4 regions of the Hyphomicrobium sp. 99 genome follow, and region 4 is predicted to be linked to each of the others. Evidence: predicted binding sites of a transcription regulator. Region 4 holds the regulator's gene; each other region holds the start of a gene.

Region 1 (7,983 bases), 3.3 Mb from region 4:
CGCCACCGATCGTTGAATAACGGACCATCGGAACCATGTCGTCGCCGTGGCCACCGAGGGTCAGGGCGCGCACATCCTCGATCGAGACGCCTGCCGCTTCGGCAAGGAAGTGGGAAAAGCGGGCGCTATCGAGCACGCCCGCCATGCCGACGACCTTGTTCGCGGGCAATCCAGAAAACTTCTGAAGAGCCCAGACCATCGCATCGAGCGGGTTCGTAATGCAGATGACGAAGGCATTCGGGGCGTGCGTTTTGATTGCCGCGCCGACCTGCTCCATGACCTTCAGGTTGATGCCGAGGAGATCGTCGCGGCTCATGCCGGGTTTGCGAGGAACGCCGGCGGTGACGATGCAGACGTCGGCTCCGGCAATCGCCGCGTAGCCTTCGGGGCCCGTTCCCGAAATTTTGGCATTATATCCCTCGACGGCCGCGGTTTGCGAGAGATCCAGGGCTTTGCCCTTCGCGACACCTTCAATGATGTCGGTCATGACGATATCGCCGAGTTCCTTCAGGCCTGCCAAAAGGGCGAGCGTGCCACCAATCTGTCCCGATCCGATCAGTGCGATTTTGGTGCGCGCCATGTTGCTCCCCCGAAGGTCACTAAAAATGTAATTGCCGATTACGGCCGCGATGTCGTTGCTGCCTAATCAAATTCCTCGGGCCGTCAAGCGCAAGCCGCAACTTTCTTCTCAAAGTCTGATTGTGTGCGGTGAATCGCTACGATGGGACACGTTTGTTGGGTCAGTGGCGCGTTCGGCCGCCCGAATGGCCAGCCAGGTAGGCTTCAGATCGCATTTCGGTCAGTCGAGACGCGGTCCGCTGGAAGAGATCGGCTCCATCGCCCTTTGGATAAAGCGCGGACGGCTCGGCGGCAGCGGAGGCGATGAGACAGATGCGGGCATCATAAAGAGCGTCGACAAGGTTGATGAAGCGGCGCGCGACGTCCCGCCGATCGGGCGTCAGGATCGGAATGCCGTCAATAATGACGGTGTGGAAGGCGTGGCCGATGTGGATGTAGTCGTTTGCGCCCAATGGCAGGTCGCACAGGTCCGCGAAGTCGAAGCGGGCGACACCCATCGAGGCCATCGGTACTCGCACCTTGCGGCCTTTGACGTCGAGCGACTGCGGTTTTCCCGGATGGTTGCCCGTCAGCCGCTTCCAGTGTGCATCGAGCGCGGCCTTCGCCGATCCATCGATGGGGTAGAAGTAAAGCTTCGCGCCGGAAAGCTTATCGAGGCGGAAATCCTTCTTCGCACCGAGTTCGATCACTTTGACCTGCTGTTCGAGCGCCGATATGAAGGGCAAGAATAGCTGGCGATTGAGCCCGTTCTTATAGAGTTCGGACGGCCGCGCATTGGATGTTGCGACAATGACGGTGCCGGATGCGAACAGTGCCTCGAACAACCGGCCGAGGATCATGGCGTCGGCGATGTCCGTCACATGCATCTCGTCAAAGCATAGAAGCCGCGCCTCTTTGGCGATGCTTTCCGCGACCTGCGGGATCGGATCGCCATCGACGGTCCTTCTGGCTTCGCCGATACGGTCGTGCACGTCGGCCATGAATTCGTGGAAATGGGCGCGCCGTTTCGGCTCGAATGACGTCTCTTCAAAAAAGAGATCCATCAGCATGGTCTTGCCGCGGCCAACCGAACCCCAAATGTAAAGTCCCTTCGGAGCGGTGGGCGCCTTGCTGAAAACTTTCGCGAGCATGCCAGTTTTCGGCCGGTAGGTCGCTAGATCCCGATCGAGTTCGTCAAGACGTACTGCCAGTGCTGCTTGCGCCGCGTCGGGCTCGATCTCTCCTTCGGCGAGCCGCCGATTATATCCATCAATGATCGTCGCCATCCGGCCCCCATGAGTGACCCACTCTCGGTAGTCGGCCGGATGCAAGAGACGCAACAGAGATCGCCGCGGCGAATTGGATTGGGCGGATTGCCGCCCCGAGATCCGCCGGCAACTGCCAAGGCTCGCTTGAGGGCGAGAAGCACAGGGATCTGCGTTATCCGTCGCCTAAAAACGCAATGCTGCTGTGCAGCATTTCCTCTCGCTTCGGGCCGATAAATTCCCATTTTCAGGGACGTTACAAGCGCTTAGCGCGCGGCGGCGCGGCGCATGACGAGGAGACTGGATGAATGTTGAAAGAGGCCCATGGATCAAGCGAGGAGCAACTTGGATTCGTTCGGCGACTGTTGACCAGCGAAAGCTACTTGCTCGCCGAACATTTGCATCGCCTCGACCCGGAAGCGCGCCACCGCCGTTTCGGTCACGATGTTTCAGATGATTTCATCACGCGATATGCCTCGCACGCCGGCGATTTCGGCAATGTGACGTTCGGTTATTTCGTCGAAGGCGAATTGCGCGCCGTCGCGGAATTGCGTCCAGACAATCTTATGCATGGCTCGGGAGCCGAGGTTGCATTCTCGGTCGAGAAGCCGTTCGTCAATCGCGGGATCGCGACGCAGCTGATGGGCCGCGTGATACGCACCGCACGTAATCGCGGACTGCGCCATCTCATTCTCGTGTGCTTGCCCGATAACGCAAAGATGCAAGCGATTGCTCGTCATTATGGAGCTGAGATCAAGATCGAGGATGGCTCCGTCATCGCCGACATCATTCCAAAAGAGCCAGACTACCAGTCGTGGGTCGGTGAATTATTGGATGAGCCGATGACGTACCTGTACTCTGCGCTCGATCTGCAGAAACGCCTCCGAGGAGCAGCAGAAATATAATTGCGAAGTCGGGTTGGAGGGCGAATTGGGCAATTCAAATTGATTCAATTGCGGCGCAACTCGATGAATGCAGTGCCGTAATTCGCGTCTTCGAGTCGGTCGAAAGACCAATAGGCGTCGAAAAATAAGAAAAATTGAGTCATTCGCGCAACAGTTTGCGTTAATAAACGCCTTTTTGCCCGCGATTTCAAACTTCTCCGTCTACAAAGCTCTCGAATTTGCTCATGTTTGGGAAGTTCGAGCTGATTCGAACCCTAGAGGGAGACTAAAACTATGGCTAAGGCAGTTAAGGCAGCAAAGACCGTTGCGAAGCGCAAGAAACCCGTCGCCAAGAAGGCAGTCGCTAAGAAGACTGTCAAGAAGGCAGTCAAGAAGACGGCAAAGAAGAAGGCCGCCTAATTCCATTTCGCGTCCCGAAGCGCTGGACTGGGCACCTAGCCTTCGGACGCAAATGCAAATGGCGAACGGGCGCTCTACCAGCGCCCCTTTCTACCCAAATGGCCGGGCGACAGCGATAAGCGTCACCGGCCATAATTTTTTGCCGATATCGATAGCGGAATGGAGCATATCGGGTGGGCTATTCAGGAATAACGAACGGCTGCCTCCGGCTTTCAATCAACTCCGTGAAAATGAGCAGGCCGATTTCTCGACCTGCCCATATTGCCATTAGCCCGCGCGGAACACGGCGCCGGCGACCGACATCGGCCGCTCACGCACTGCGTTTCCGTCGTTGCCGGATTTGACGATCCACTGGCCGTTGGATGAACGGCCGGTGATCATGCCGACGTGATGCGGCCAGACGACCACGGCACCGACCTGCGGTCCGCTCGGACGTCCATAGTGCTTCCAGTTGGCAGCGAGATTGTATTCCGGACCTCCGCCCAACTGCGTACGCATCCACCAACCGCACCAAGCGCGCGGTTTGCCACCAAGGCTGGCGCCGCCAGCCGACGCAAATTTGCGTCCGCTGTAGGATCGGCCTTGTGCGTAATGACGCCGGCCACTGCCGCTATTGGCATAGTGACGACGCGTTCCCGAATGATACGCGTAACCAGATCCAGACCTACGGTGTGAATACTGACGATGGACAGAAGAGCGGCTACGCGATGCGTAGCGGGCTGTGTACTGCCGCTTGCTAGCGGAATGCTTATGGGTACGCTCGTAACGGTCACCCTTGTAACCGTGATAGGGGCGTGCCTCTGCCGATGTCATTCCGGCCAACCAGGCCAAGCACATCGCCACTGCGATTAAACTCAATCGCATACTAACTACTCCTTCACTTGTCTTCACAAACGGGGCGCACGAAGCGTCGTAATGGGGCGAAAACAAGGGAGGATTCGACGCGCGGCATATCGTCTTATTTTGGTACAACTGACGCGCGTGTGGGGATTTGCTTTTATTTATTAAAAAGTTAAGGCAAATAAACCAATTGCCGGAAAGGTCCGTGCGCTACCTTTGGTCGAGTAAATTGTGAAGTTTGCGTACGGAACGCCCCGATATGTGATCAATTTCTCACGTGGTATCCGGCGTTTTTTTCATCACCGCTGCGGCAACGCTCCGCATGCAGACGCCTCATTAACGATCAAATGGACAGGGGAACGCAATGGAACACCGTCGGCTCGGCGCATCCGGATTAACTGTTCCACTCTTGAGCTTCGGTGCAGCGACGTTCGGCGGCTCGGGCGAATTTTTCAGCGCTTGGGGTTCGACCGACGTCAAAGAAGCCCGGCGCATGGTCGATCTCTGCGTGGATGCCGGCGTCACTCTTTTCGATACAGCTGATATCTACTCGAACGGAAATTCCGAGACCGTGCTCGGCGAAGCCTTGAAGGGCCGCCGTGAGAAGGTTCTCATTTCAACGAAAGCGACGTTCCGTTTTGGCGATGAGCCGAACAATGTCGGATCATCACGCTTCCATCTTTTGAAGACGTGCGAACAAGCGCTGAAACGTCTGCAGACGGATCACATCGATATTTTTCAACTGCACGGCTTCGACGCTTTAACGCCGGCGGAGGAAGTTCTTTCGACGCTCGACCAACTCGTCCGTGAGGGGAAGATTCGCTACGTGGGCGTATCGAATTTTTCGGGCTGGCATCTGATGAAGTCGCTCGCGGTTGCGGATCGCTACGGCTATCCGCGCTATGTCGCGAACCAAACCTACTATTCGCTCGTCGGCCGCGATTACGAATGGGAGCTCATGCCTCTCGGACTCGATCAGGGGATCGGCGCGCTCGTTTGGAGCCCGCTCGGGTGGGGACGTCTCACCGGCAAGATCAGACGCGGACAGCCATTGCCGGAAACGAGTCGTCTTCACAAGACGGCCGAGCAGGGTCCGCCCGTTCCGAACGAGCACGTGTTCAAAGTTGTCGATGCCCTCGATGAGATTGCGAAAGAAACCGGAAAAAGCGTTCCGCAGATCGCTCTCAACTGGCTCTTCCATCGTCCAACCGTTTCAAGCGTTATCATCGGCGCGCGGAACGAGCAGCAATTGAAGGACAATCTCGGTTCGATCGGCTGGAATCTCACGGCCGAGCAAATCAAGAAGCTCGATGCAGCGAGCGAGACAGCGAAAGCCTATCCCTATTGGCATCAAGCGGGCTTCACTGAACGCAATCCATTGCCCATTTAGAATTCCGCTAGCGACGCCTACCCGCAAGCTTCGCCTACGCCGGGGCTTGTCACGGCATTGTCATCTGGCTCGCGAAAAGATCGCGGGAAATTCCGGCGCAGGTAATAGAGCAATGATCGACGAGCACGAAAAAAGCGAGCGGGCGAATTTGGCGCGTATCGAAGCGGAAATTGCCGACAGTTTCGACGAAGAACTCGAAATGGAAATGGACGACGGGCGACTTGAGCGGTTGCTCGATGGCTATGATCGCGATGGCGCGGCAGGCCTCGTCGATCGCCAAGTCTATTTCAAGGAACTCTTTCGGTTACAGCGTGAGCTGATCAAGCTTCAAGATTGGGTCGTCAATACCAGGGCCAAGGTCGTCGTCATTTTCGAAGGTCGTGACGCCGCCGGCAAAGGTGGCGTGATCAAGCGGATCACGCAACGACTTAATCCGCGTGTCGTCAGGGTCGTCGCATTGCCTGCGCCGAGCGAGCGGGAACGTTCACAGTGGTATTTTCAGCGGTACGTGCCGCATCTTCCGGCAGGCGGCGAAGTCGTGCTTTTTGATCGCTCCTGGTACAATCGCGCGGGCGTCGAGCGCGTCATGGGTTTCTGCACGGAGTCCGATCTTGAGGAATTCTTCCGCACAGTTCCGGAATTCGAGAAGATGCTGGTGCGCTCGGGAATCACGCTCATCAAATACTGGTTCTCGATTTCCGACGACGAACAGCATCTGCGATTCCAAATGCGGATCCATGATCCGATCAAGCAGTGGAAGCTCTCGCCGATGGATCTCGAGTCGCGGCGGCGTTGGGAGGATTACACCAAGGCCAAGGAGGCGATGCTCGAGCATACGCATATTCCCGAGGCGCGCTGGTGGGTCGTCCATGCGGATGACAAAAAGCGGGCGAGGCTCAACTGCATTCATCACCTGCTGAGCCAAATACCGTACCAAGATGTGCCGCGCGCGTCCGTCGTGCTGCCGGAGCGCGTGCATAATCCTGACTATAGTCGCGCGCCCGTTCCCGACGATCTTTACGTGCCTGCCATTTACTAGTCGGCGGCGCGCCGCTTCCCGCATCAATCCGCGCCGTAAAGCCGACTGTTAGCGAATGCGGCGCGGGTTCATATAGAGGTCGGCTTCCTGACGCTGAATGTCGGGCTTCAGGCGCCCGTCATGAATATCGCGCGCGAGTTTCCTGACGTGGCGGCGAGCACCGCCATTGAAGACGATCATGCCGGTGAAAAGCTTCATCACCATCAGCAGCCGCGGATCGGCGTGATCGCCACGCACTTTGCAACGCCATCTGCCGCCGATGGTGAAGATGGCGCCATCAATGTGGCCGACGTGCTCGCCGTGCTGATCGATGAGCGTGTAGTCGCCACCGAGATTGATGAAATCGCGCCGGAACCTGTAGAATTTCGGCTCGCCGCCTTCCATCAGGAAGAATGAGAAATTCTCAGGCATCAGCGGCCATTTGTGCGCCGAACGCTCGAGATAGACGATGTAATCGTCGGGACTCGTGTTGATGGAGTACGACATCACCGGCATGCCGCCGGCCGCGAGCGTTTGCTGCATGGAGCGGCCCAGCATCATGTCCATGCTGGCTTTCCAATTCAAAGTCTCGGAGAACAGCTTGAAGACGAGACGCTTGTCCATACCCGTCGCGCCATTCCAGAGCTCCTTGCGATAGCCCAGAACTCCGGTGCGCTGACCGTTCTCGATGATCTCTGCGAAGATGTCCATGTCGGTCGTGAATTGACGCGACTTGCCGCGATTGCGCTCTTTCTTCCAGAAGCCGAATTCGTACGAATTGAAATTCGTGATCCAGACCTCAACCTGAAAGTCGTGCCAGGTTTTGCGCGCCGCATTCGTCGCGTCGGATTTATTCTTCTCGAGCTTCGATACTGCAGTCTTGGCTTTGGAGGTTTCCTCCTGTTTCGCCTGCTCGAGCACTTCCGCGCGCGCGACATTCGCTGCATCCGAAGCCGCGGTGTTGGCCTCAGTCTCGGCGATATCTTTTTTCTGAGCAGATGAAGTCATGGTGGAGTTTACCTCGCGCGCGTCAACGCTCACACCTCGAGGTACAGCCTCGAGCGAATCACTTGAGGACCGTAGCACCGCGATCGCGCATCGCTGCGATTGCGAGCAAAATTGCCGTGGAAAGACGGATCAGCGACCGCCGAAAATGGCCGAACCCACACGGACATGCGTCGCGCCGAAGGCGATTGCGGTTTCGAAATCGCCGCTCATGCCCATGCTGAGGCCTTTGAGGCCCAGTTCGCTTGCGAGCTTCGCGAGGAACGCGAAATGCACTGCGGGCTCTTCCTCCAGCGGCGGAATGCACATGAGGCCTTTGATATCGAGTTTCAGATCCTGGCGGCAGAACGCGACGAAGGCTTCTGCTTCGCGCGGCATGATGCCGGCCTTTTGCGGCTCTTCGCCGGTATTCACCTGAACGAAGAGATCGAGGCTGCGGCCTTGCTTGGCCATTTCGTCGGCGACGGCGCGGGCGATCTTTTCGCGATCGATGGTGTGGATGGCGTCGAAAAACGCGACAGCTTCCTTCGCCTTGTTGGACTGCAGCGGGCCGATGAGGTGCAGTTTGACGTCAGGGAATTCGGCGCGGAGCGGCGGCCATTT
Region 2 (7,983 bases), 370 kb from region 4:
CGGCGAGTTCTTCGGATTGCGGAGCTTCTGAGTGAGGCGCGAAATAAAAATCGGCCCGCTGCGCGCGAGTTCGTTGATCGAGTTGGCGTCGAGAAGCTGCGCATAGCCGAGCGCACTCGAAATCGCACGACCGGTCTTCTTGGTCGGATGAATTCCCGATTGCATATCGTAGGTGCCGACGCCGCCCGTCTCGAGCGCGTAAACCCTGACGACCTGCTCCTTCGAAAGTCCGAGAGCCGCAGCTTCCGTCGCATAGCGAAGCTTGAATTCCTTCTCCGACACCCGTTCCGGAGCGAAGTTGTAAACGCTCTTCGCCGCGACGAGGTAATCAGGGATTGTCGCCAGCTCTTTCGGCTGCGTCGGATCGCTCTGTCGCTGCGCCGTGAGGAATTTTTCGTACTTCGCGGCGAGATCGCCCGACAATGGTGGACCCTGATAAGTCGGCGGGAAGCTCATCACATAATCGGTCGAGTCGAACGGAACTTTCTGAGACCGCTTCTTCTTGCGTCCAAGGCGCTTCTGGTCCACCGCAGCCCAGTATTGATCGAGCTGCGCCTCGAAAATTCGCCGCGCGGCCTTCCACTCCTGAAACTGCTGCACCTCGCCATCGGAAAGAGAGGCGAAAAAATCCGCCGTCGACAGCGCCTGCGCATTTAGCGACGGGACAACGAACAGCATCGCCAGAGCCATGATGCATAGGCCCAGCACACGAAACGGCGATGTCGTTCTTACGTACGCCAAGGTCAGCTCCACCTGCCTGTCATCGAGTTTGTCAACGAGACACAGCTTGAAATCACGAATAGAAGGTACCGTGATTCATTGGAGCCCGGCCATCCGATCGTCTCATCCTTCAACTTCCGCTAAGGTTGAGCAATGAACCCGCTTTCCGCCCCTAATATGACCGATATGAACATACCGGAATTCGATGCTGCGGCGTTCGAGGTACTAGCGCGGTCGCGCCTCCTCCCTAACCCGCCCCTCCTTAACGAACCTCACTCGCCCGGCGACGATGACCTCAATCCCGGAAGTGAGCGCATTCCAGCAGGCCTTCGCCATGCCGCCGTCCTCGTGCCGATCATAGCGCACTCGCCCCTGACCGTCCTGCTGACGACGAGAACGGATCATTTGCCATCTCACGCGGGTCAGATCGCCTTTCCTGGTGGAAAGGTGGAAACTCACGACGCTGGTCCGCTCGCTGCTGCACTGCGGGAGACCCGGGAAGAGATTGCGTTGGATGCTGCCTTCATCGAGCCCCTCGGATTCCTCCCGCCGTATCGCACCGGCACGGGCTACATCATCACGCCATCCGTTGCCCTCGTCCGCCCCGGCTTCAAGCTGACCGCCGATCCAGAGGAGGTCGCCGCCGTTTTTGAAGTTCCGTTCGCTTTTTTAATGAACGAAGCCAATCATCAGATACACAGTCGGGTCTACGGAGGCGTCGAGCGTCATTTCTATGCGATGCCTTACGGAGAGCGCTATATTTGGGGCGCGACGGCGGGCATCATTCGCACGCTCTATCGGAGACTGTTCAGCACATGACCCGAATTGTCATAGAGAACATATTTTTCTTCATGTTGCCGACGTTGGTGTACGTCATGTGGATCGCGTTCAAGGAAGACGAATGGGCGGGCCTGCCGACGATCGTTGCGCGGGCTCCGTTGCTTCGCCTGTTCTTCGCGGGCGCAGCGTTGATGCTTGGAACGCTCATCGCGTTTTCCTCCCGCTCACACAACGATCCGCGTGATGTTTACGTCCCTGCCTCGATCGAAGATGGAAAACTGGAGCCCGCTCATAGCGTCCATGTTCCCGAACCCGCCGAACCGCAAACGGCGAAGCCCTGATCCATGCGAGAAACCACAATCAAATGGCCACGCGTGAACGCCGCTTGGCTCCGCTCTCCCGCGATCGAAAAAGTGTTCGCAGCGCTTGCGAAAGACGGCGCGACAACGCGCGTGGTCGGTGGCGCTGTCCGCAACACCCTGATCGATCGCCCGGTCAATGAAGTTGATATCGCGACGACGGCCATTCCGGACGAGACCATGCGGCTCGCCCGCGCCGCCGGCCTCGGCGCCTATCCGACGGGCATCGACCACGGCACCGTAACAGTCGTCGCGGACGGACAATCCTATGAAGTCACAACGCTCCGCCGCGACGTCGAGACCGACGGCCGGCACGCGGTCGTTGCCTTCACGGACGACTGGAAAGAAGACGCCTCGCGCCGCGACTTCACGATCAACGCACTCTACTGTGATCCCGACGGAACTCTCTATGATCCGGTCGGTGGCTTCGAAGACTTACGCAAGCGTCGCGTTCGTTTCATCGGCGATGCAAAACAGCGGATACGCGAGGATTATCTTCGCATTCTGCGCTTCTTCCGTTTCAGCGCTCAATACGGAAATGGCCAGATCGATCCGACAGGCCTCGCAGCCGCAGACGAGTTGAAGGAAGGCCTGGTTCTTCTCTCCGCCGAACGTGTTCGTGCCGAGATGCTGAAGCTCTTCGCAGCGCCGGGCGCGCCGGAAGCGCTCGACGTCATGTACAAAGCCGGCATCTTGCAACTCGCGATCCGCACGCGCATCGAGCCTGATCGTTTCGCGCGGCTCGTCGCAATCGAAGCCGCTCTCGGCGAAGCACCGGACCCGATAACGCGTTTGGCCGCGCTCGCCGTTATTCATCCGGGCGACGATAGGTTCCTCGCCGAGCAGCTCAGGCTCTCGAATGCAGAAGCATCGCGCATCGCCGCTGTTTTCACCGGCGAACCGGGCATCGATCCGGAAACACCCGAAGCGACAGGCCGCGCCGCCCTCTACCGGCTCGGCCCGGAAAACTTCAAGCGGGCGGTCATGCTCGCCTGGGCGCGCACTGAAGCATCTCCCAACGCCCCCAATTGGCGCGCCAGAGCGCTGCTGCCGGATCGCTGGAAAGCTCCGAAATTGCCTGTCTCAGGAAGCGACGTGATCGCGCTTGGCGTCGCGCCGGGACCGGCCCTCGGCGGCATTCTTAAAGCATTCGAAAGCTGGTGGATTGGGAACAATTTCCCGACCGATGCCGAACAACAATGCAACGTGCTGAAACTATTGGCGGCGAAGGCACTTGCATAGCTAAGCATCAAATTTCACTTCACGTTGGCTTTTGCTCAAGCTAAGTTCCCCACCGTTGCGGGGTCAGCCGTTTGTATTGCGTTGAGGAAATGCCCTGATGGACACCATCGGTCCCGAGCGCGAGCGTTCGCTCAAGTTCGTCCAAGTTGTCTTCGCTATTCTAGCTCTTCTCAGCCTTATCTCAGCACTCGCCGTTTCGACTCGCGGAGTCGATCTGGGATTGCCTGAATCATCGACGTATCCGATCGCGCTGGCATTTCTTATCGTCGGCGCCATCGACACGGCTCTGTTGTTTGCGTGGGAACGGATCTCCCAACGCATAGAGCTGTAGAATTGAAGGTCAGCCGCTGGGCGAGCTTTAGCTCCATGCCCGGCGGTCCCGCCTTTGGCCGGCTCCGCGCAAGCGGATTCACCCAGCGCCGACAAAAAGCCTCGCCTAGCTACAGATTTCATCGACTGGTCTTGGTAAATCCAGGCTAGCGCTAACTTTTACAACTCGCATTTGAAGCTGCCGCAGGCCTTCGTCACACGCCTGTAACATGAATCCCGTCCTACGTTTTACATGAAAGCTTAGTCGCTTTTATGGGAAGCGTACTGACTGGGGGCCGACCTTGAGCGCACCGAACCCGGAACACCTCGAATACCGAGCCGTCTTCATTTCCGACATTCACCTCGGGATGCGCAATTCGCAAGCGACAGCTCTTCTCGACTTCCTGAAAACAGTCGAATGCCAGGACCTCTATCTGGTCGGCGATATCGTCGATTTCTGGAAGGTGCGCCGCGGTCCCCACTGGCCGCAGAGCCATAACGATGTCCTGCAGAAGCTCTTACGCAAATCGCGAAAGGGTACGCGCGTTGTCTTCATTCCCGGCAATCACGACGACGGCTTGCGCGACTATACCGGCATGAACTTCGGCGGCGTCGAACTTCGCCGCGATGCCGTGCACGAAGGCGCCAACGGCAAGCGCTATCTCGTTCTGCATGGCGATGAATTCGATGTCGTCGTTCGCTACGCCCGCTGGCTTGCGTTCCTCGGCGACCGTTCCTACGACGCCGCCCTCGCACTCAACGTGCCGCTGAACTTCATGCGCCGCATGCTCGGCCTCGGACACTGGTCGCTATCGGCGTTCCTGAAACACAAGGTGAAAAGCGCCGTCAATTACATCGGCGAGTTCGAAGAAGCTCTCGCCGGCGAAGCCCGCCGCCGCGACACGCAGGGCCTCATCTGCGGCCACATCCACCACGCCAACGAACGCATGATCGACGGCATCCACTACCTGAATTGCGGCGACTGGGTCGAAAGCTGCACCGCCATAGGCGAGCGCTTCGACGGCCAATTCGAAATCATCCGTTGGAAGGAACATCTGGCCGCCCGCGGTTCGCAGGCGCCTTCAGGCCGTTGGTTCATCGAAGCGGCATAGTTGCGAGTTTCGGGCGGCCGGCTCGCGTGTCGTCCCTCGTTTTGGGCGGCCGGCACGCGGAACGCGTGTCGCCCAAAACAAACAAAACGGAGATCTCCCTTGAACGCCACCGCCAAAGTTTTTGAGCCGACGAGTTCCGATCTCTTGAGCGAAGCAGTTCACCAGAACAGCGCTTTGAGCCCGGCCGGCATACTCGAACGCACTTTCACGTTCGCATTCCGCTCGATGGTCTATCCGCAGATCTGGGAAGATCCGCGCGCCGATATGGAAGCGCTCGAACTCACGCCGCAAAGCCGGATGCTCACGATTGCCTCGGGCGGCTGCAACGTCATGAGCTACCTGACCGCGAACCCGGCCCGCATTTACGCGATCGACCTCAACGAAACGCACATCGCGCTGTTGAAGCTGAAACTTGCCGCCGCTCAGCACCTGCCGAACCACGCAACGTTCTTTCGCTTTTTCGGCGCCGCCAACGACCGCCGCAATGTCGCGCTCTATAACGATCTCATCGCCCAGCACCTCGACGCGGATACGCGGAGCTATTGGGAAGGCCGCGATCTGACGGGCCGCCGCCGCATCTCGCGCTTCGCCCGCAACTTCTATCACTACGGACTGCTCGGACGATTCATCGCCACCGGACATCTCGCGGCCCGCGTGTTCGGCGCAAACCCGAAACGCATTCTGGATGCCCGCAACATCGACGAGCAGCGCGAAATCTTCGCCCGCGAAGTCGCCCCCGCCTTCGATCATCCCGTGTTGCGCTGGATCACATCGAACCGCGCCTCGCTCTTTGGCTTGGGCATTCCGCCGGTGCAATACGATGCGTTGTCGAACGGGGGCACCCGCACCATGGCCGATGTTCTGAAGGAACGCGCCGAGCGCTTGGCAACCGGCTTCGATCTGAAAGACAACTATTTCGCCTGGCAGGCGTTCGGCCGCAGCTACGCGGCACAAGGCGAAGGCCCCTGCCCGCCCTACCTCGACAAGTCGAACTTCATGGCCGTCAAGGCCCGCGCCGGCCGGGTCAACGTCGTCCACGACAACATGATCCGCTTCCTGTCGAACGAACCGGCAGACAGCCTCGACCGCTACGTGTTGCTCGACGCACAGGACTGGATGGACGACGCCGCGCTCAATTCGCTCTGGCGTGAGATCACCCGCACGGCTCGCGCGGGCGCCCGTGTCATCTTCCGCACCGCAGGCGAGGAAAGCATTCTCCCCGGCCGCGTCTCGGATGCCATCCTGAACCAGTGGACCTACGACGCCGCGAAATCGGCCGAGATCCACAACAAGGATCGGTCCGCGATCTACGGCGGCTTCCACCTCTACGTCAAAACCGCATGACCTCTGCGATGACCGACACGGCCGCAAGCGCGATGGATGGCATGTATCGCCACCAGCGCTACATCTACGATCTGACGCGCCGCTACTATCTCCTCGGCCGCGATCAGCTGATTGAAGAGATCAGGCCGCCGGTCGCCGGATCGGTGCTCGAGATCGGATGCGGAACGGCGCGCAACCTGCTGCGCGCCGCGCACCTCTATCCGGCCGTGCAGTTCTACGGTCTCGACGTATCCGAAGAGATGCTGAAAACGGCACGCGCCGCCATCGATCGCAGCCCCGCCCGGGATGCCATATCGGTCGCGCAGGCCGACGCCACGACGTTTTCCGCGGCGGAACTCTTCGGCGTCAAAAAGTTCGACAGGATTTTCATTTCCTACGCGCTGTCGATGATTCCGCCCTGGGAAGCCGTGATCGACCGCGCCATCCTGCAGCTCGCCCCGCGTGGAGAACTGCACATCGTCGATTTCGGCACAATGCAATCGATGCCTAAGCTTCCGCGCAGCGCCATGCGCGCATGGCTCGCCCGTTTCAGCGTCACACCGCGGCTTGATCTCGAAAGCGTCGTTCGTGAAGCCGCAAAACACCATGGCCGAACGGCAGCGTTCAGTCAGGGCCGCTTCGATTACTCCGCGCTCGCGCGCATCGGCGCCAAAATCTGATCGGCTTCTTTGACGCTCAGCTGAGGCCCGGCCCGCGCAGCTCCCTGAGCGCAGATTCAATGCGCCGCCAATCGTCAGCGAGCTTCTTATCTCCGGTCTGAGCGTACCGCCGCACCATCTCCGCCGCCTCCGCCAGCGCCTTGGGTCCGTGAGATCCATAGAGCTTGCGGGCATGATCATGGATTTCGACCGCATTCATGGCTGAGCCTCCTCGGCTATTCCAATGTTCGACGAACTTCGTCGTCTGCTCTCAATCCCCTCAAATCAGGAACCGCCCATGAGGTTCCCCATCACGTTCACCAGCTCAGCCCCGTTTAAGACCCGCGCAAAAGCCCCGGCTCTCGCTGCCGGGGCTTCCGTCGAAAGAGTGACCCCAAAGATCCTTTAAGAAGCACTTGAAGTTGTAGTCGCAGCCTCTGAAGGCCCGGCAGCCCCATTGGCGACGATCGCAGCGACCAACGGTTTGTCTTCAGCTGGGATTTCGATCGCAGCCGCTGGTGCTTCCGTTGCCTCAGACGCTTCAGGCGCAGCAGCTTCCGCTGCCGGTGCCTCAGGCTCCGCAGCCGGCTCGGCAGCTGCAGCTTCAGCCGCAGGAGCTTCCGCGACCGGAGCCTCCTCCGCCGGAGCCTCAGATGCTGGCGCCGCTTCCTCGGCAACAGCTTCGGCGACCGGCGCCTCAGAAGATGCCTCGGCCGCGGGTGCCTCTTCGGCAGCGACCTCGGCTGGCGCTTGAGCAGCCTCAGCGGCCACCTCGGCTGCAGCCTCCGGAGCTGCCTCAGGAGCGGCTTCCGCGACAGCCCCCTCTGCGGCAGCTTCTGCTGGAGCAGCCGCCTCTACGGCCTCTGCAGCGGCTTCTGGAGCGGCTTCAGCAGCCGCCTCAGCCACAACCTCCGGAGCTGCCTCAGCCGCCGGTTCAGCGGCAGCGGCTGGCGCCTCTGCAGCAGCAGATGGACTGATTACTTCCGAAAGCTCGCCGATAGCTCTTTCGACGGCTTTCATGGCTTTGAAGTCCGACGACGCCTCAATGCGCGCTCGAACATCGTCGTGTAAGGTCTTGAGCTTGGACAGGATATCGGCCGACATCTATTCTTCCCTTTGTCTTGGTGTTCAGAGAAAAAGCATCCCCTTCGTCTGCGCATGACTGTTCATGCGGACGCTCGTCTTCAGATTTTGCAGTAATGCGCAAGAATAAATGTACAGGAATTCTGCGCGCCGCGAACCGGTGCGACAGACTGTACACAGCTATAAATTGAGCACTGGCCAGTTAGGGGGTGGAGAGATTCCCCTCATGCCTCTGGCGCGGTAGGGTCGCCAGGAGTCACGTGGGGGATCCGATGTCGAGACCAGCGGTTAAGCCTTGGGGGTTCTTTTCTCGTCTCAAAGAAGCGTGGGAAGCGTTTGGGTGGCTCCTCACTCTCGCTTTTGGAACGGGAGCGATGAGTGCATTCCTGGCCTGGA
Region 3 (7,983 bases), 3.1 Mb from region 4:
CGGCAAACTCCAGCGCCATGAATATAATGCGAACGAGAAATCCGAGCAGGATGCCGGTCGAGGTCTCGACGACGATCATGGCGAGCAGATTGCTCGGCGCTTCCCCGGTCGCGGGACGCACCGAATCATAAACGAGCGGGCTCAGCGCAAGAGAGACGGCGAAGGCAACGAACAGACGCAGCTGAACCGGAATTCGATCGCTCGAAAATCCGGGCAACAGCATGAAGCACGCCCCGACGCGGCAGAAGACAAGGAGCGGGACGAGAAGAGTTTCGTGAGCGAAGGTTGTCATGAAACTGAGCCGAGAGACTGTATCTGGACACCGCGGCTGATCTCGAGATGCGAGAGAACAGGCAGCGTTCCGTAAAGTCGCTCGGTAACCGTGTGGACGTATGGGCGCGTTTCGGCAGCCGTGACGAGAACGAATTGGTGGCCCGCGTCCATAAGAGGCTGGACCATACGGCTGAGATCGCCCCCGAACTGCTCGATAAGGCGCGGCTCGATGTCGAATTCGATGACTTCGCCCTTGGCATCGCGCTTCAGAGCTTGATGGAACGCAAGCTCCCAACGGTTTCCGAGCCGCACGACCTTGAGATAGTTGCCTTCGCTGAGATCGCCGCAAATCTGCGACGCCAAGCGCATGCGCACATGCTCGGAAATTTGCTCGGCCTTGCGTGAGAACGGAGCGATCTCCGCCACGGCTTCAAGAATGAGATGCAGGTTGCGGATCGAAATGCGCTCGCCAAGCAGCATCTTGAGCACGCTCTGAAGGCCCGAATACGAGATCTGCGACGGGCAGATTTCTTCGAGCAGCTTGCGATATTCGGGATCGAGCCGCTCCAGAAGAGCGCGAAGATCGCGATACGAAAAGAGTTGTGCCAAGCTGTTGCGGATAACCTCGGCCACGTGAGTCAAAAGCACGGATGTGTTTTCGACAGGGACGAAGCCGTCGCGCTTCAACGCGTTGGTGAAGATGTCCGGTATCCACAAGGCCTTCATGCCGAACGCCGGCTCGCGCGTCTCGTCGCCCGGTGCTTCCGGCTTCGGGCCGTCTCCGACCACGACGAGGACGTCGCCGAGCCGAAGCTCCGCGCTTGAGACCACCGTTCCGTGAACCTTGATTTGATAGGTCTTCGGCGTGATGGATAAGTCTTCGGTGAGCTTGATATCTGGAACCACGAAGCCGTACTGCTTGGCGAACTTGCGCCGCATCTTCGCGACGCGCTGCGGAAGATCGCTGGTCGGACGCATCAGAACGGACGAGATTTGCTTGCCAAAGCAGATCTCGATTTCCGTTGTCTTTAGTTGGTCGCGGATGGACTGACGCGACTGCTCTTCGGCCGAAGGAGCTTGGCCCATGGTCTTGGCAGATGCCGCGGCCTGCTCCAATTCGGCTCTCTGGCGAACGAGGCCCAAGCTGATGAACGTCAGCATTCCGCCGATGCCGGCGAATGGCAAAAACGGCAGGCCCGGCGCAAGCGACAAAAGGGACATCACGCCGCCAGCGATCAGAAGGGCGCGGGGGTAGTTGCCAAGCTGGCTGATGATCACGCCTTCGGTCGAACCCTGGGTGCCGCCCTTCGACACCAGAAGGCCCGCAGCGAGCGCAACGATGAGCGCAGGCATCTGCGTGACGATACCGTCGCCGACCGACAGTTTGACGAAGGTGTCGACGGCATGATCGAAAGCAAGATCATGCTGAGTAATGCCGATGATGATCCCGCCGAAGATGTTGACCGCGGTGATGATCAACCCGGCGATCGCATCGCCCCGAACGAACTTCGAAGCGCCGTCCATCGCGCCGAAGAACTGGCTTTCCTCTTCTAGTTCCCGGCGCCGGCGAATGGCTTCCTTCTCGTCGATCGAACCAGCCGCGAGATCGGCGTCCACGGCCATCTGCTTGCCGGGCAGCGAATCAAGGGTGAAACGCGCACCGACCTCAGCGATACGGGTCGCGCCCTTCGTGATGACGACGAAGTTCACGGTGATGAGAATGATGAAGACGATGATGCCGATGACGAAATTACCGCTCATCACGAACTGCGCGAAGCCCGCGATGACGTGGCCGGCAGCGTTGGGGCCGTCCGCACCTTGGGAAAGAATAAGGCGCGTCGTTGCCACGTTGAGCGAAAGCCGGAGCAGCGTGGCGATAAGAAGAATGGTCGGGAAAGCCGAAAATTCGAGCGGCCGTCGTATCCACAACGCGACCATCAGGATGATGATCGAAAGCGCGATTGAAAAGGCGAGCCCAAGATCGATCATGAACGCCGGAAGCGGCAGGAACAGGATCGTCAGGATGGCGATCATGCCTACGGCCAAGCCCGCGTCGCGCCGACCCAAACCTAGGTCGATGCCGCTCTCGGCGGTTTTCGTGGCTGCCATGATAAAAAATTTCCCCCGCGATTTGGGGGCGACTCTCCTATCCGAAGCTTGCGCGAGGTCGTCATCGGGCAACGAACGGGGGAGAAAAATTCAGATCTGAGAGATCTATACAAAATTCAAGTGGGTGGCTGGCGGCGATTGCATCGCCAACCAGCCGCCAAGACACCTATGCTCCGACCCGCTCGCGGCTATTCGGCCGCTTCGACCGGATGAAGAGAGGTTTGAACGGAGCCGTTGTTGGGTTCGTTCTTCACGGCATCGTGCCGTCCGCGACCGATGCCGGAATAGCTGAGGCCGAGTTCGCGCACGGCATCGGCATCGAAAACGTTCCGGAGGTCGACGATGGTCTTGCCCTTCATCCGCCCTTTGAGCGCTTCGAGGTCGAGCGCCCGATATTCGTTCCATTCGGTAATGACGACGAGGACATCGGCGCCTTCAGCGGCATGATCGGCGCTGTCGCACCACACAACTTCTGGTAGCAACGGCTCAGCCTGACGCCGGCCCTGCGGATCGCACGCGCGAATGGTGGCGCCCCGTTCCTGCAGCATCGGCACGATGACGAGACTTGGCGCGTCGCGCATGTCGTCTGTGTTCGGCTTGAAGGTCAATCCAAGGACGGCGATCGTCTTATCGCGAACCGACCCTCCGGCAGCCTCTTCGATCCGGATCGCCATGGCGAGTTTGCGCTCGTGATTGACGCGTTCGACCTGCTCGATGATCGAAACCGGTGATCTGGCCTCCCGCGCGGTGCGGATAAGCGCCGATACATCCTTAGGGAAACAAGAGCCGCCGTATCCGGGGCCGGGATGAAGAAACTTGTCGCCGATACGCTTGTCCCTGCCGATTGCGGAGGCAACTTCCTGGACGTCCGCGCCGACGCTCTCGCAAAGATCAGCTATCTCGTTGATAAAGCTGATCTTTAGGGCGAGAAAAGCATTTGCCGCGTATTTCGCAAGCTCTGCCGATTCGCGTTCGACGAACATCACGGGCGAGCCGCGAAGCGCCAGAGGCTTATAAAGCCGTTCCATCACATCGCGCGCCCGATCATCGTCGGCGCCGACAAGAACGCGATCGGGATGGGTGAAATCCTGAATTGCCGAGCCTTCCCGCAAAAACTCGGGATTGGAGCAGATGGCCACGTCGGCGTCGGGTCGCTTTGCCTTGAGGCGGCGCTCGATCTCTCGGCTGGTTCCGACAGGCACGGTCGATTTCGTCGTAACGACCGTAAATCCGTTGAAATGTGGCGCTGCTTCTTCCACGGCCGAGAACACGTAGGAAAGATCAGCGTATCCGTCGCCACGTCGCATTGGCGTTCCGACCGCCAGAAACACGACGTCGGCATCGGCGACAGCGGGTCCCAGTTTTTCCGTGAAGAGCAGGCGGCCGGCTTTGATGTTCCGTTCCATCAATGCGTCGAGCCCCGGCTCGTAAATGGGGGAACGGCCTGCCTTGAGATCGGCAAGGCGGTTCGGGTCCTTATCGACGCAAGTCACCGTCCAGCCGAAATCGGAAAAGCAGGCGGCTGAGACGAGTCCGACGTATCCCGCGCCAACCATACAAATCTTCATACTTCAGGTCCCCTTCCCCTGCTGAATCCGGCCGCAACCTGACGAGGTGTAGCATCGGATCGGTATGTGGGAAATTGCCACGCGGACGCGACTGTCCCCAAAATACCCAGCTAATCGACGAGCAGTTGGAAAAGATGGCGGTCAGGGCTGTATCCGCTCAAATGACACGACTTTTTATAATGAAGCCTGTCCGCAGCGCTGGCCGATCGCTTCGCAAGCAGGCCCCCTGACCATTGAGACGACGGACTTCACGTCCTGATAAGTATCGAAGTTCTTGTTATTTGACCCCGCAAGGGGATCAGGGCTTTGATGCATTCGTCGACACGCTGCTGTGTCGGCCGCGGTGATTTCGAAGGCGACTTGCGCCGCGTCATCAAACGCTAAGACCCACGAATTCCTCGTGGGCTCCGCATTGGAGACCGCTATGAAAAACGTTGACCTCTGCTTCCTGTCCCCGTGTTGCGCGATGAAGGCCTCGATGTGTATGGCCGGCTGCTGTTGAGATCACGCAGCCCCGCCTGAGCCCTTTCAATCAAAAAATCGCAATTTAGAGGACGCTGGCCACGGCCGGCAGAGCAAAGCCATGTCTAAATCCTACGTCATTGAGGTCGGCGACGACCAAGCCGGACTTATCATCCGTGAAGAAGGTGAACGCGAATATCTCTTTCATGCGGCACTGAATGAATACAGTGCTCTCGAAGGTCGCCGCTTCGCAAATCCTCTTCTCGCCGAACGGGCGGCAATCGCCCACTTGGCAAGCCGGCGTCGCCGGCGAATCTCGGCCCGCGCTCAGGAGGCTTTCGCGCTATGAGCGGACACATCAGCGAAGCCATCCGCTCGCATCCTGAGCCAAATCGGGGTGTCGACCTGCGAACAACGCCAGCGCCCTCCCGGCACTTGACGTTGGTGGCGGATCGCGACTGGCATCCCGATCCGATTCCGTCACTGGCGCCGGTCGGGCCGTCGACAGACTTCTAACGCGCTGAGCACGCAGGCTTGATAGCGCAACTTCCTCCCTGGACCTGCTCGCACTCTGCGGACGGGAACCTTGAGACCGGTGGCTCTTCATCGGCCGCCGGTCTCTTTTTTCCAAGGTAGAAAAGCTTGTGACTTTTTGTTCGTTCTCTGCTTCGTGCTGCTTTGAAATAAGCGACGAAGTGCTCCGATAATATAAAAGGGGATCAATATATGACGATCGGGCGTGTGGTATCGCGACTTGGTTTGGCGACGGCTCTTCTCGTGGCGGTATCGCCCGGAGCGTTCGCCGAAAACAGCATTCTGAATGCTTCTTACGACGTCTCGCGCGAGCTCTATAAGGAAATCAATCCGGCATTCGTCGCGAACTGGAAGAAGTCGTCAGGCAACGACATTGAAGTGAAGCAAGCACACGGGGGATCGACGAAGCAGGCGCAAGCCGTGTCTGAAGGCCTCGAGGCTGACGTCGTCACTCTCAATCAACCGACGGACCTGGACTTCCTCGTCAGCAAAGGCGTGGTTTCTAGCGATTGGCGGAATAAATTCCCGCACGGCGCCGCGCCTTATACGACAACGACTGTTTTTCTGGTCCGCAAAGGCAACCCAAAGGCCATTGCCGATTGGAGTGATCTCGTAAAGCCCGGCATCTCCGTCGTCATCCCCAACCCGAAGACGTCTGGCAACGGCCGCTATACGTATCTTGCGGCTTGGGGATATGCGCTCGATAAACTGGGTTCCGAAGACAAGGCGCGCGAATTCGTCGGTAAGCTCTTCGCCAACGTTCCGGTGTTCGACGGCGGCGGACGTGGAGCCACGACAAGCTTTACACAGCGCGCCATCGGCGATGTCCTGGTGACGTTCGAAAACGAAGCCGCACTCATCAAGGCCGAGGTCGATGGGCAAAATTTTGATGTCGTCTATCCGTCGCTCAGCGTCGAAGCGGCCCCGCCGGTAGCAATCGTCGATACGGTCGTCGAGAAGCGCAAGACAGCCGATGTCGCGAAGGCTTATCTCGACTTCCTTTATTCGGATGACGCGCAGAAGATCATAGCCAAGCATCATTTCCGCCCGCGCAGCGAAGCTGCACTGAAGGAAGCGAACCTGCCGGCCATCAAAACCTTTTCGGTCGAAGACAAGATCGGGCCATGGGCGACCGTGCAAAAGACGCACTTCGCGGATGGCGGCGTCTACGATCAAATTACGACCAAGCAGAACTGAACCGGTTCGGCACGTCCTGAGCAAGCCGCGACATCGCGCGCGGCTTGCTCCTCTTCGATCACAATCCCTCGTCCTTGGGCCGAATGACTGCTAGAAGCGTCGCGGCCGCTGGCGCTTTTTGGCGTCGCCAAGACGTTTGGAACGGGGAGGATGAGCGATGGGTGATCACTTTTGGCCGGCGATGTATCCGGGCTTGATTGTCGGCGTTCTCTACGGCTTATCGCTGCGCGGAGTATTCAATACCGTCATCGCGGCGCTCGGTGGTCTCATCGGAGCAGCCATCGCCTACGAAGGTTTGCTTGCGGCCAATCTTAATGACGGCCTCCCCTCGGTGATCGGTCTCATCGTCGGAGCATTCCTCGGAGCTTATCTTTTGACGAGTATTGCTCAGCGTTTCTCCAGCACACGTCCGAAAACCTAAGCAGGATTGCGCGCACGCCGCCCCGGGTACAATCTGAGGGTTGATTTCCCCTTGTGTCATGCGGCCGTCGCACAACTGTCGTCGAAATTTCACTGAATCCTGGAATGCAGCAATGGAATTGCTAACCAGGGAGGTGAGATGGCCGATTTCGTAACGGCGGCGGCTCTGGTCTTCTGCGCAGTGGCGACTGCCACACATCTCGTAACGATCACTCTGGCATTATTCCGCGTTGCTTCATCCCGCTCCCGGCAGCGCGGATTGAGTGTCGAGCCCGTCAGCATCATCCGCCCGGTTTGCGGTCGCGACCACTTCGACGAAATGACGCTTCGCTCGACGTTCGAGCTTGGCGCCAGCGGCTATGAAATCATTTTTTGCGCGGCTCGCGAGGACGACCTCGCGGTGCCATTCGTCAGAAACTTGATCGCGCAGTATCCGCATGTCGAAGCGAAACTACTCATTGGCGACGACAGGCCGACAAGCAATCCGAAGCTCAACAACATCGTCAAGGGATGGGCGGCCGCGCGGTTTCCCTGGATCGTCCTGGCCGACAACAATGTCTTGATGCCGAAGACCTATCTCGATGATCTGTTTCGCAGCTTCGAACCCAACGTCGGCCTCGTCTGCTCTCCGCCCGTCGGAAGCCATCCGATAGGGTTTTGGGCCGAACTCGAATGTGCTTTCCTCAATACTTATCAGGCACGCTGGCAAAGCGCCGCCGACACGGTCGGTCTCGGATTTGCGCAAGGCAAATCGATGCTCTGGCGCCGCGATATGCTCGATGACGCTGGCGGCGTCGTAGCTCTGGGCGCAGAGATCGCCGAAGACGCCGCCGCCACGAAGATCGTCCGCTCTCATGGCCTCAGCGTGCGCCTCGTCGACCGCCCATTCGAACAGCCGTTGGGTCCACGATCCGCGGCGCAGGTATGGGCGCGCCAGGTGCGCTGGGCGAGGCTGCGGCGCGTAACGTTCCCGATTTTCTACGCGCCCGAAATTCTTACCGGCTCCACGCTGCCAATTGCAGCCGGCGTTGCCGCGGCTTCGGGCTACGGTCTCGAGCCAGTGCCGGTGTTCTTCGCGCTGCTTGCCGTTTGGTTCGGCTCCGAAGCGCTTTTGGCGCGTGTGGCCGGCTGGCACATGAAATGGCAGTCACCCATCGCGTGGATGCTGCGCGATGCGCTGCTCCCTCTTCTTTGGGTCGAGGGTTGGGCCGGAGATACGTTCGTTTGGCGCGGGAACGACATGAGCGTCGCAAAATCCGACACTAGCAACCCGATCGCCAATTCGAGTGTGTAGAGCGCGGGGGCAGGACCCGACCCCGAGAGAGGGTCCTTACTTCTTCTGAGCCACCGCGGCATCCGGCACGAGCCCGACCGTGCGTCCTTCAAAGCCTGCCGCGTCGAAGTATTTCGTTTCGCCCGC
Region 4 (7,983 bases):
TGGACTGAACTATCAGTCGATCGGTTCGGGCGGCGGCATCAAGCAGATCGAAGCCAACACTGTAACCTTCGGCGCGACCGACAAGCCGCTCTCGGGCGAAGACCTCGAGAAGAACGGCCTCGTACAGTTCCCGACCGTCATGGGCGGCATCGTCCCGGTCGTTAACCTCGAAGGCATCAAGCCGGGCGAACTCGTATTCGACGGCCCGACGCTCGCAAAGATCTACCTCGGCGAAATCACCGCCTGGAACGACCCGGCAATCCAGAAGCTGAACCCCGGCGTGAAGCTTCCTTCGGACGCCATCGCCGCTGTTTTCCGCTCTGACGGATCGGGCACGACGTTCGTCTGGACGAACTACCTCTCGAAAGTCAGCGCTGACTTCAAAGCGAAGATCGGCTCGAACACGTCCGTCCAGTTCCCCGTCGGCCTCGGCGCCAAGGGCAACGAAGGCGTCGCCAACAACGTGATGCAGACGAAGGGTTCGATTGGCTACGTCGAATACGCCTACGCCAAGCAGAACAAGCTCTCCTACACGAAGCTGGTCAACAAGGACGGCAAGACGGTTGCTCCGGTGATCTCTGCTTTCCAGGCCGCCGCTGCTGGCGCAGACTGGACTTCAGCTCCCGGTATGGGCGTGATCCTGACGGAGCAGGCTGGCGCCGAATCTTGGCCGATCACCAACCCGACGTTCATCCTCATCCACAAGAAGCCGACGGACGTCGCAGCCGTTAAGGAAGCCCTGAAGTTCTTCAACTGGGCCTATGCACACGGCAGCAAGGAAGCCGAAGCGCTTGATTACGTTCCGCTTCCCGACAGCGTCGTAGCTCTCGTCAAGAAGAGCTGGGAAGGCGTCGTCGGCGAGGACAACAAGCCGGTCTTCTCGAACTAATCTACAGAACGACGAGAAGCGCTCCGTGCGGGCGCTTCTCGATTTGTTTATAAGATGCCGAGTTTTCCTTAGTCCGGAGCGATATCTTGACCTTCATGGCAGACGCTAACTCTCAAGCGACAGCTGCGGCGACAGCTCGGCGCAAAGTTCTCGAAGGTCTTCGCACGACAGATGTCTTCTTCCGCGGCCTGACCATGTCGTCCGCGTATTTCGTCCTCATTCTTCTCGGAGCGATTTTCGCCTCTCTCGTTCTAGGCGGATATCTCGCATTCCAAACGTTTGGTTTGAGCTTCCTCACGACCGAAGTCTGGAACCCCGTTACCGAGCAATTCGGCGCCCTCGCTCCAATCTATGGAACGGTCGTCACATCGGTCATCGCGATGCTCGTCGCCGTGCCCATCAGCATCGGCATCGCCGTGTTTCTGACCGAACTCTGCCCGATGGCGCTTCGCCGTCCGATCGGCATCGCGATCGAGCTTTTGGCCGGCGTGCCGAGCATCATCTACGGCATCTGGGGCCTGTTTTTCTTCGCACCCGTCATCCAGCGCTACGTCCAGCCGGAGTTGATCGCGACGTTCAAGAACGTACCGGTCCTCAATCAGCTATTCGCCGGCCCGCCCTACGGCATCGGCATCCTGACGTCTGCCTTGATCCTGGCAATGATGGTCCTTCCGTTCATAACCGCCGTCTGCCGTGACGTCTTCGAAACGGTTCCACCGGTCTTGAAGGAAGCGGCCTACGGCATGGGTTGGACGACTCGCGAAGTCGTTCGCAACGTCGTCATTCCCTACACGCGCGTCGGCATCATCGGCGGCGTCATGCTCGGCCTCGGCCGCGCGCTCGGCGAAACGATGGCGGTCACCTTCGTCATCGGTAACGCCCATCGAATCTCCGGGTCCATTCTGGCTCCCGGAACCACCATCTCAGCGACCATCGCCAACGAATTCACCGAAGCGGTCGGCGACATCTACACATCCTCGTTGATCGCCCTCGGCCTGATCCTCTTCTTCATCACGTTTATCGTCCTGGCTCTCGCCCGCCTCATGTTGATGCGCATCGAGAAGAAGGCGGGAGCATAATCATGGCGTTAGATCGCGCGAAATACCGCCGCCGCCGTATCAGAAGCAGCATCACGGTTGCGCTGTGCTGGGCTGCCTCGGGCCTCGGCCTGACTATTCTCGGCGTCATTCTGGCGACGCTCGTCTACAAAGGCTTTGCCGGTCTCGGCACCAAGGTCTTCACCGAAATGACACCGCCGCCAGGCAGCGACGGTGGCCTTTTGAACGCAATCGCCGGAAGCCTCGTCATGACGATCGCCGGCGTTGTCGTCGGCACGCCGATCGGCATTCTCGCAGGCACCTATCTCGCGGAGTACGGCCGCTACAGCAAAGTCTCGTCGGTGATCCGCTTCATCAACGATATTCTCCTGAGCGCGCCATCCATTGTCACCGGCCTCTTCGTTTACGAATTGCTGGTGCGCCCGATGGGTCATTTCTCCGCGATCGCCGGCGCAGCCGCTCTCGCCGTTCTCGTCATTCCAACGGTCGTTCGCACCACCGAGAACATGCTGCTTCTGGTTCCGAACCAGCTTCGGGAAGCATCCTCGGCGCTCGGACTGCCCCAGTCACTGGTCATCCGCAAGGTTGCCTATAAGGCTGCTCGTGCAGGCATGATCACTGGTGTGCTCTTGGCAATCGCACGCGTCAGCGGAGAAACGGCGCCGCTCCTGTTCACCGCACTGAACAACCAGTTCTGGAGCACCAATCTCAACGCTCCAATGGCCAGCTTGCCGGTCGTCATCTTCCAGTACGCGCTCAGCCCCTACGAAGACTGGCAGCGCCTCGCCTGGACTGGCGCACTACTCATCACCGCAGCCGTGCTGACACTTAGCATCGCCGCACGTTGGTTAAGCTCTTCGAGGACGCAGCAATGAACTTGATGTCGAAAGATGTGGACACAGGGCTTACCGAAAAGATCTCGGTCAGCAACCTGAAATTCTTCTACGGCTCGACCCTTGCCCTGAAGAATATCTCTTTGCCGCTCTATGAGCGGCAGGTGACTGCCTTCATCGGACCGTCGGGCTGCGGTAAGTCCACGCTGCTTCGCGTTCTGAACCGCATGTACGACCTCTACCCGGGCCAGCACGCAGAGGGCGAGGTGATGTTCGATGGCGAGAACATTCTCGACATGAAGGACCTCAACCTTCTCCGCTCGCGCATCGGCATGGTTTTCCAGAAGCCGACGCCGTTCCCGATGACTATCTACGAAAACATCGCGTTCGGCATTCGCCTCTATGAGCGTCTTCCGAAGTCGGAAGTCGATGCACGGGTCGAATCCGCGCTCGAGAAGGCCGCGCTTTGGAAAGAAGTGAAGGACAAGCTCAACTCGAGCGGCCTCAGCCTTTCCGGCGGCCAGCAGCAGCGCCTGTGCATCGCACGCACCGTCGCCATCCGTCCTGAAGTCATACTCTTCGACGAGCCCTGCTCGGCGCTCGACCCGATCTCGACTGCGAAGATCGAAGAGCTGATCGACGACCTGAAGAACGAGTTCACGATTGCCATCGTGACGCACAACATGCAGCAGGCCGCCCGCGTTTCTCAGCGTACCGCCTTTATGTATCTGGGCGAACTCGTCGAATTCGGCGTCACCCAAAAACTTTTTACGAACCCATCAGACAAGCGGACCCAGGACTACATCACCGGCCGCTTCGGATAATGCGTGGCCACAAGCCAAGATCCGATTTTAGGAATTGAGACCATGAGCGAACACACCGTAAAGTCCTACGAAGATGAGCTGAGACTTCTCGATCGCCGCATCGCGCAGATGGGCGGCTACGCAGAGAAGCTTCTCGTTCAGGCCATGGATGCACTCGAGCGTCGCGATCCAAAACTTGCCGAAAAGGCCGTATCCGACGACGTCATGATCGATCAGCTCGAGCGTGAGCTCCAAGAGCAGGTCATCGTCATGATCGCGCGGCGCCAGCCGCTTGCCAACGATCTTCGCCACATCATGACCGTCATCAAGGTCGCGGCCGATCTCGAACGCATCGGCGATCTTGCGAAGAACATCGCCAAGCGTGCTCTTGCAATCGCCGACGAGCCCTATCCGAAGCCGTTGATGACCGGCATGCGCCACATGACCGAGATGGTGCAGACCCAGCTCCGCGACGTCCTCGATGCGCTGTCCGCGCTCGACGCCGAGAAAGCGATGCAGGTCTGGCGCGATGATCAGCAGGTCGACGCCATGTACAATTCGCTGTTCCGCGAATTGCTGACGTACATGATGGAAGATCCGCGCAATATCGGCATCTGCACGCACTTCCTGTTCGGCGCCAAGAACATCGAGCGCATCGGCGACCACACGACCAACATCGCCGAGAACGTCTACTACCTCGTACACGGCGTCCCCATCGCAGACGATCGGCCGAAGGGCGACAAGACGTCGTCGACGCTGATCACGCCGCGTCAATGACAAATGTACTCTGAAGCAACACTGACCAAAGACCATGCCAGCTAAGATTATCGTCGTCGAAGATGAAGCGCCTCTCGCAGAACTTCTGAAATACAATCTCCAGTCCGAAGGCTATGACGTTGTGCAAGCCGGGGACGGAGAGGAAGCGGAGCTTCTTCTGTCGGAGCAAAGTTTCGATCTCGCGATACTCGACTGGATGATCCCCAAGATCTCCGGGATCGAGTTGTGCCGGCGCCTTCGCAATCGCTCCGAGACGCAGAGCCTGCCGATCATTTTGTTGACCGCCCGCGGTGAAGAAAACGACCGCGTGCGGGGGCTGACGACCGGCGCCGACGATTACGTGACGAAGCCCTTCTCCGTCCAGGAGTTGATGGCGAGGATCAAGGCACTGCTTCGGCGCGCGTCGCCGGAGCGGATGAGCGATATCCTCGTTTCCGGCGAGATCACGATGGATCGCGGAGCCCACAAGGTGACGCGCGGGCCCCGCGAAGTTCGTCTCGGCCCGACCGAATACCGGATGCTTGAAGTTTTCATGGAAAGCCCGCGCCGCGTCCTGTCGCGTAGCCAGCTACTCGATCGCGTCTGGGGCCAGTCCTCCGAGGTCGATGAGAGAACGGTGGACGTTCATATCGGACGCCTCAGGAAATCTCTGATCCGCGGCAACGAAAGCGATCCGATCCGCACGGTCCGCGGTGCTGGATACGTCTTCGACGGCCGCGAAGCCGAAGCCCAAGCTCAGTAAAGCCGTTCCGGCATCGAACGGCTCAGCTCTGCCCGTTGAGACAATTCGAAATACTGTGCGCGACGCCGCGCATGAGGTCGAAGTAAAGACCCGGCCCAGGGGTGAGCATTTGCCCCTCGGCATCGATCGTTCCGGAACGCGCGTGCGTTCCCTCCGTCACGGCGGCTACGAGATTCGGCTGAAAGTTCGGCTCGGTGAAGACGCAAACAGCGCCAAGCGACGACAGCTTGCGCCGAACTTCAGTCAACCGCTTGGCGCTTGGAGGCACATCGGGACTGACGGTGATCGAGCCCGCAGCCTTCTGTCCGAAGTGATGCTCGAAATACTGTGTCGCGTCGTGAAAGACGATGAACGGCTTCCCCGTTGAGGCTTTGAGTTCCGTCGTCAGCTGATTGTCGAGAGCATCAAGGTCCGAGATAAGAGCGGCGGTATTGGCTTTGATCTTATCGGCATGCTCGGGATAGCGAGCCTCGAGCGTCTTCGCCACGTCGGTAACGATGGCCTTGGCGTTTTGCGGATCGAGCCAGATGTGCCCATCCTTGCCGTCTTCGTCATGGTCGTCATGGTCCTCCGCCTTGCCGGCAGCTTCTTCATGCCCATGCTCGTGCTTCTCGAAAGTGCCACCCTGACGCTGATCGAGAAGCGTCACACCATCCGCCCCCGCGAGCGTCAACACCGTGACGTTCGAAGGCAGCGACGTTACGATTTTCCGCGTGAAGGGTTCGAGCTGATCGGACACGCGAACGAAAACATCGGCATCGTGAATGGCCCGTGCCGTCGAGGGCTTCAACGTGAAGGTATGCGGCGAAGCCGAGCCTTCGACGATGAGCTGCGGCTCGCCGACGCCGTCCATGATCCGGCTGACGAGCGAATGGATCGGCTTGATCGTAACAACGACCTTTGGCGTCTCAGCCGCAGCCGCGCCAGAGATTTTCGCCAACGCAAGAAAAACCCCAAAAAATCCGGCAAACCTGCAGATCATGCCCATTTCCTTGCATTTGATGCGTATAATATAACAACCATTATGGAATTTGCGCAAGCGTTGTCGCAACCCTTTAGGCCGTATAGCCGATAGCGTGTCGCAATCTCGCCGGGTCGGTGTGCGTCCGTTAGGTTCGTCCGGCGATTCGACCGGCATTAGATAAAAGGGTTGAGCGAAGCGTGCTCGAAATTATGAAGTCTTACCGCCTCGCGGCTTTCATCTCCGTTGCCATACTGGCCATGATTGTTCCGGTCTCGGCTCATCCGCACATGTGGGTGACCTACGTTTTGACCGTCGATTACGACAAGGGCGCTGTTACCGGCGTCGACCACTCGTGGACCTTCGACGATTCCTACACATCGATGGCGCTGGAAGGACTCGATACGAACAACGACGGCAAGTACGACCAGAGCGAACTGGCCGACCTTCTGAAGGTCAACATGGATGGCCTGAAGGAGTTCAACTATTTCACCGTCGCAAAGCTCGGCGAAAATCAGCTCGAATTTTCCCCGCCGACGAATGCGCGCCTCGAATACACGAACGGCGTCCTGCGCCTCTACTTCCACCTGCCGCTCGCCAAGCCTCTTGCCCCCGGCGCGGAGAGCCTGACGTTTGCAGTCTTCGACCCGTCCTACTTCATCGATTTCCAGCCCGAGAAAACCGACGCCGTCAAACTTGCATCCGCCCCTGAAGGATGCGCCGCGACGCTCATCGATCCCGATGCCGAGAAGCAGGACGAACAGGCGAAAAAGCTCGGCGATGCCATGGCGCAGCAGTTCGGTGCCGGTGCCATCGGTTTCGGCTCATACAAGACCGTCGCGATTTCCTGTAAAAAGTCGTGACAGAAGCCAGCCGACAGCCCCCGTCTCGATTTGTGACTGGAATTAACTAGCTCTTCATTTTTGGAGATCGGCTTCGACGCGGTTGTTTTAAAAATGTCGGGTTGCTTGCGTGCGCGAGACCCATCATGCCGACGATTATCCGAGTGATACTTTCCGCCGTGCTCTTGCTGTCTCCGGCGGCAGCGTCGCGCGCCGGCCTCGACACGGAAACGGCGGCCAACCCCGAAAGAACGTTCGAGCTCATCGTCGTCGAAGCGGATGGCTGCATATACTGCCAGATATTCCGGCGCGACGTGCTGCCGGCATACCAAACCTCCGAGCAGGGGAAAAAGATGCCGGTCCGCTTCGTCGACGTTAACGACGTCGAGACCGATCACCTCGATTTCAATACAGCGGTCGACATCGTGCCGACATTCGTCGTCGTCAAATCTCAGCACGAAGTCGGTCGCATATCGGGCTACGTCGGCCCCGAGAACTTCTTCCATTCCATCAATTATCTGCTTGGCTCCGCACCCTAAACCGGGGGCGACGGTGCTTTCAAAGCATAGGGCCCCGCATTTGGGGCGAATGGTGGCTTACTCACCTCATTTTCACCCCGGCGACATCGGAAACCCTTGTAAACTGGGGCTCCCTCCTGTACCGACGCGGTTTCCGTTTTCGGGGCTTTGGACGCCATTATGAGCCGGATCAGGCCGCACGTCGGTATTATCATGGGAAGCCAGTCTGACTGGCCGACGATGCAGCTCGCCGCTGACATTCTGACAGAACTTGGCGTCACGTTCGAAACCAAGATCGTGTCCGCGCATCGCACGCCCGACCGGCTCTATGATTACGCCAAGGGCGCCAAAGCCGCCGGCCTCAAAGTTATCATCGCGGGCGCTGGTGGCGCAGCCCATCTACCCGGAATGACCGCATCTATGACGACGCTGCCCGTTCTCGGCGTGCCGATCGAATCGAAAGCGCTCAAGGGCCAGGACAGCCTCTATTCGATCGTGCAGATGCCCGCCGGCGTGCCGGTCGGTACGCTCGCCATCGGCGAAGCCGGCGCAAAGAACGC

The links. The regulator PhoB, encoded in region 4, activates phosphate uptake and scavenging genes when phosphate is short. The targets are predictions, from matches to a motif close to TGTCATNNANCTGTCAT.
Region 1: a site for PhoB is predicted at 5,405-5,421, ahead of ppk2 (polyphosphate kinase 2). Genes of this name have one in related genera too.
Region 2: a site for PhoB is predicted at 3,624-3,640, ahead of G359_RS16055 (UDP-2,3-diacylglucosamine diphosphatase). Genes of this name have one in related genera too.
Region 3: a site for PhoB is predicted at 6,619-6,635, ahead of G359_RS03100 (ceramide glucosyltransferase). Genes of this name have one in related genera too.

Annotation. Positions count from the first base shown of each region.
Region 1 is NZ_KQ031382.1:369,630-377,612, reverse strand. Features, by position in the region: gene mdh (malate dehydrogenase) at 1-580, opposite strand, end outside; gene zapE (cell division protein ZapE) at 741-1,844, opposite strand; gene G359_RS02160 (GNAT family N-acetyltransferase) at 2,132-2,728, shown strand; gene G359_RS21010 (hypothetical protein) at 3,002-3,127, shown strand; gene G359_RS20690 (C40 family peptidase) at 3,395-3,991, opposite strand; gene G359_RS02150 (aldo/keto reductase) at 4,332-5,357, shown strand; gene ppk2 (polyphosphate kinase 2) at 5,470-6,396, shown strand; gene G359_RS02140 (hypothetical protein) at 6,445-7,383, opposite strand; gene G359_RS02135 (YggS family pyridoxal phosphate-dependent enzyme) at 7,513-7,983, opposite strand, start outside.
Region 2 is NZ_KQ031382.1:3,312,974-3,320,956, forward strand. Features, by position in the region: gene G359_RS16030 (hypothetical protein) at 1-741, opposite strand, end outside; gene G359_RS16035 (CoA pyrophosphatase) at 874-1,539, shown strand; gene G359_RS16040 (DUF6111 family protein) at 1,536-1,841, shown strand; gene G359_RS16045 (CCA tRNA nucleotidyltransferase) at 1,845-3,101, shown strand; gene G359_RS16050 (hypothetical protein) at 3,199-3,432, shown strand; gene G359_RS16055 (UDP-2,3-diacylglucosamine diphosphatase) at 3,713-4,522, shown strand; gene G359_RS16060 (BtaA family protein) at 4,622-5,866, shown strand; gene G359_RS16065 (class I SAM-dependent methyltransferase) at 5,863-6,525, shown strand; gene G359_RS16070 (hypothetical protein) at 6,542-6,724, opposite strand; gene G359_RS16075 (hypothetical protein) at 6,910-7,608, opposite strand; gene G359_RS16080 (hypothetical protein) at 7,860-7,983, shown strand, end outside.
Region 3 is NZ_KQ031382.1:565,907-573,889, forward strand. Features, by position in the region: gene G359_RS03070 (flagellar biosynthetic protein FliR) at 1-292, opposite strand, end outside; gene flhA (flagellar biosynthesis protein FlhA) at 289-2,382, opposite strand; gene G359_RS03080 (UDP-glucose dehydrogenase family protein) at 2,571-3,950, opposite strand; gene G359_RS03085 (hypothetical protein) at 4,534-4,761, shown strand; gene G359_RS20835 (hypothetical protein) at 4,758-4,928, shown strand; gene G359_RS03090 (sulfate ABC transporter substrate-binding protein) at 5,139-6,143, shown strand; gene G359_RS03095 (hypothetical protein) at 6,301-6,564, shown strand; gene G359_RS03100 (ceramide glucosyltransferase) at 6,703-7,857, shown strand; gene G359_RS03105 (alkaline phosphatase family protein) at 7,894-7,983, opposite strand, start outside.
Region 4 is NZ_KQ031382.1:3,686,810-3,694,792, forward strand. Features, by position in the region: gene pstS (phosphate ABC transporter substrate-binding protein PstS) at 1-889, shown strand, start outside; gene pstC (phosphate ABC transporter permease subunit PstC) at 985-1,968, shown strand; gene pstA (phosphate ABC transporter permease PstA) at 1,971-2,822, shown strand; gene pstB (phosphate ABC transporter ATP-binding protein PstB) at 2,819-3,604, shown strand; gene phoU (phosphate signaling complex protein PhoU) at 3,647-4,360, shown strand; gene phoB (phosphate regulon transcriptional regulator PhoB) at 4,395-5,102, shown strand; gene G359_RS17800 (zinc ABC transporter substrate-binding protein) at 5,125-6,084, opposite strand; gene G359_RS17805 (DUF1007 family protein) at 6,276-6,926, shown strand; gene G359_RS17810 (thioredoxin domain-containing protein) at 7,052-7,444, shown strand; gene purE (5-(carboxyamino)imidazole ribonucleotide mutase) at 7,604-7,983, shown strand, end outside.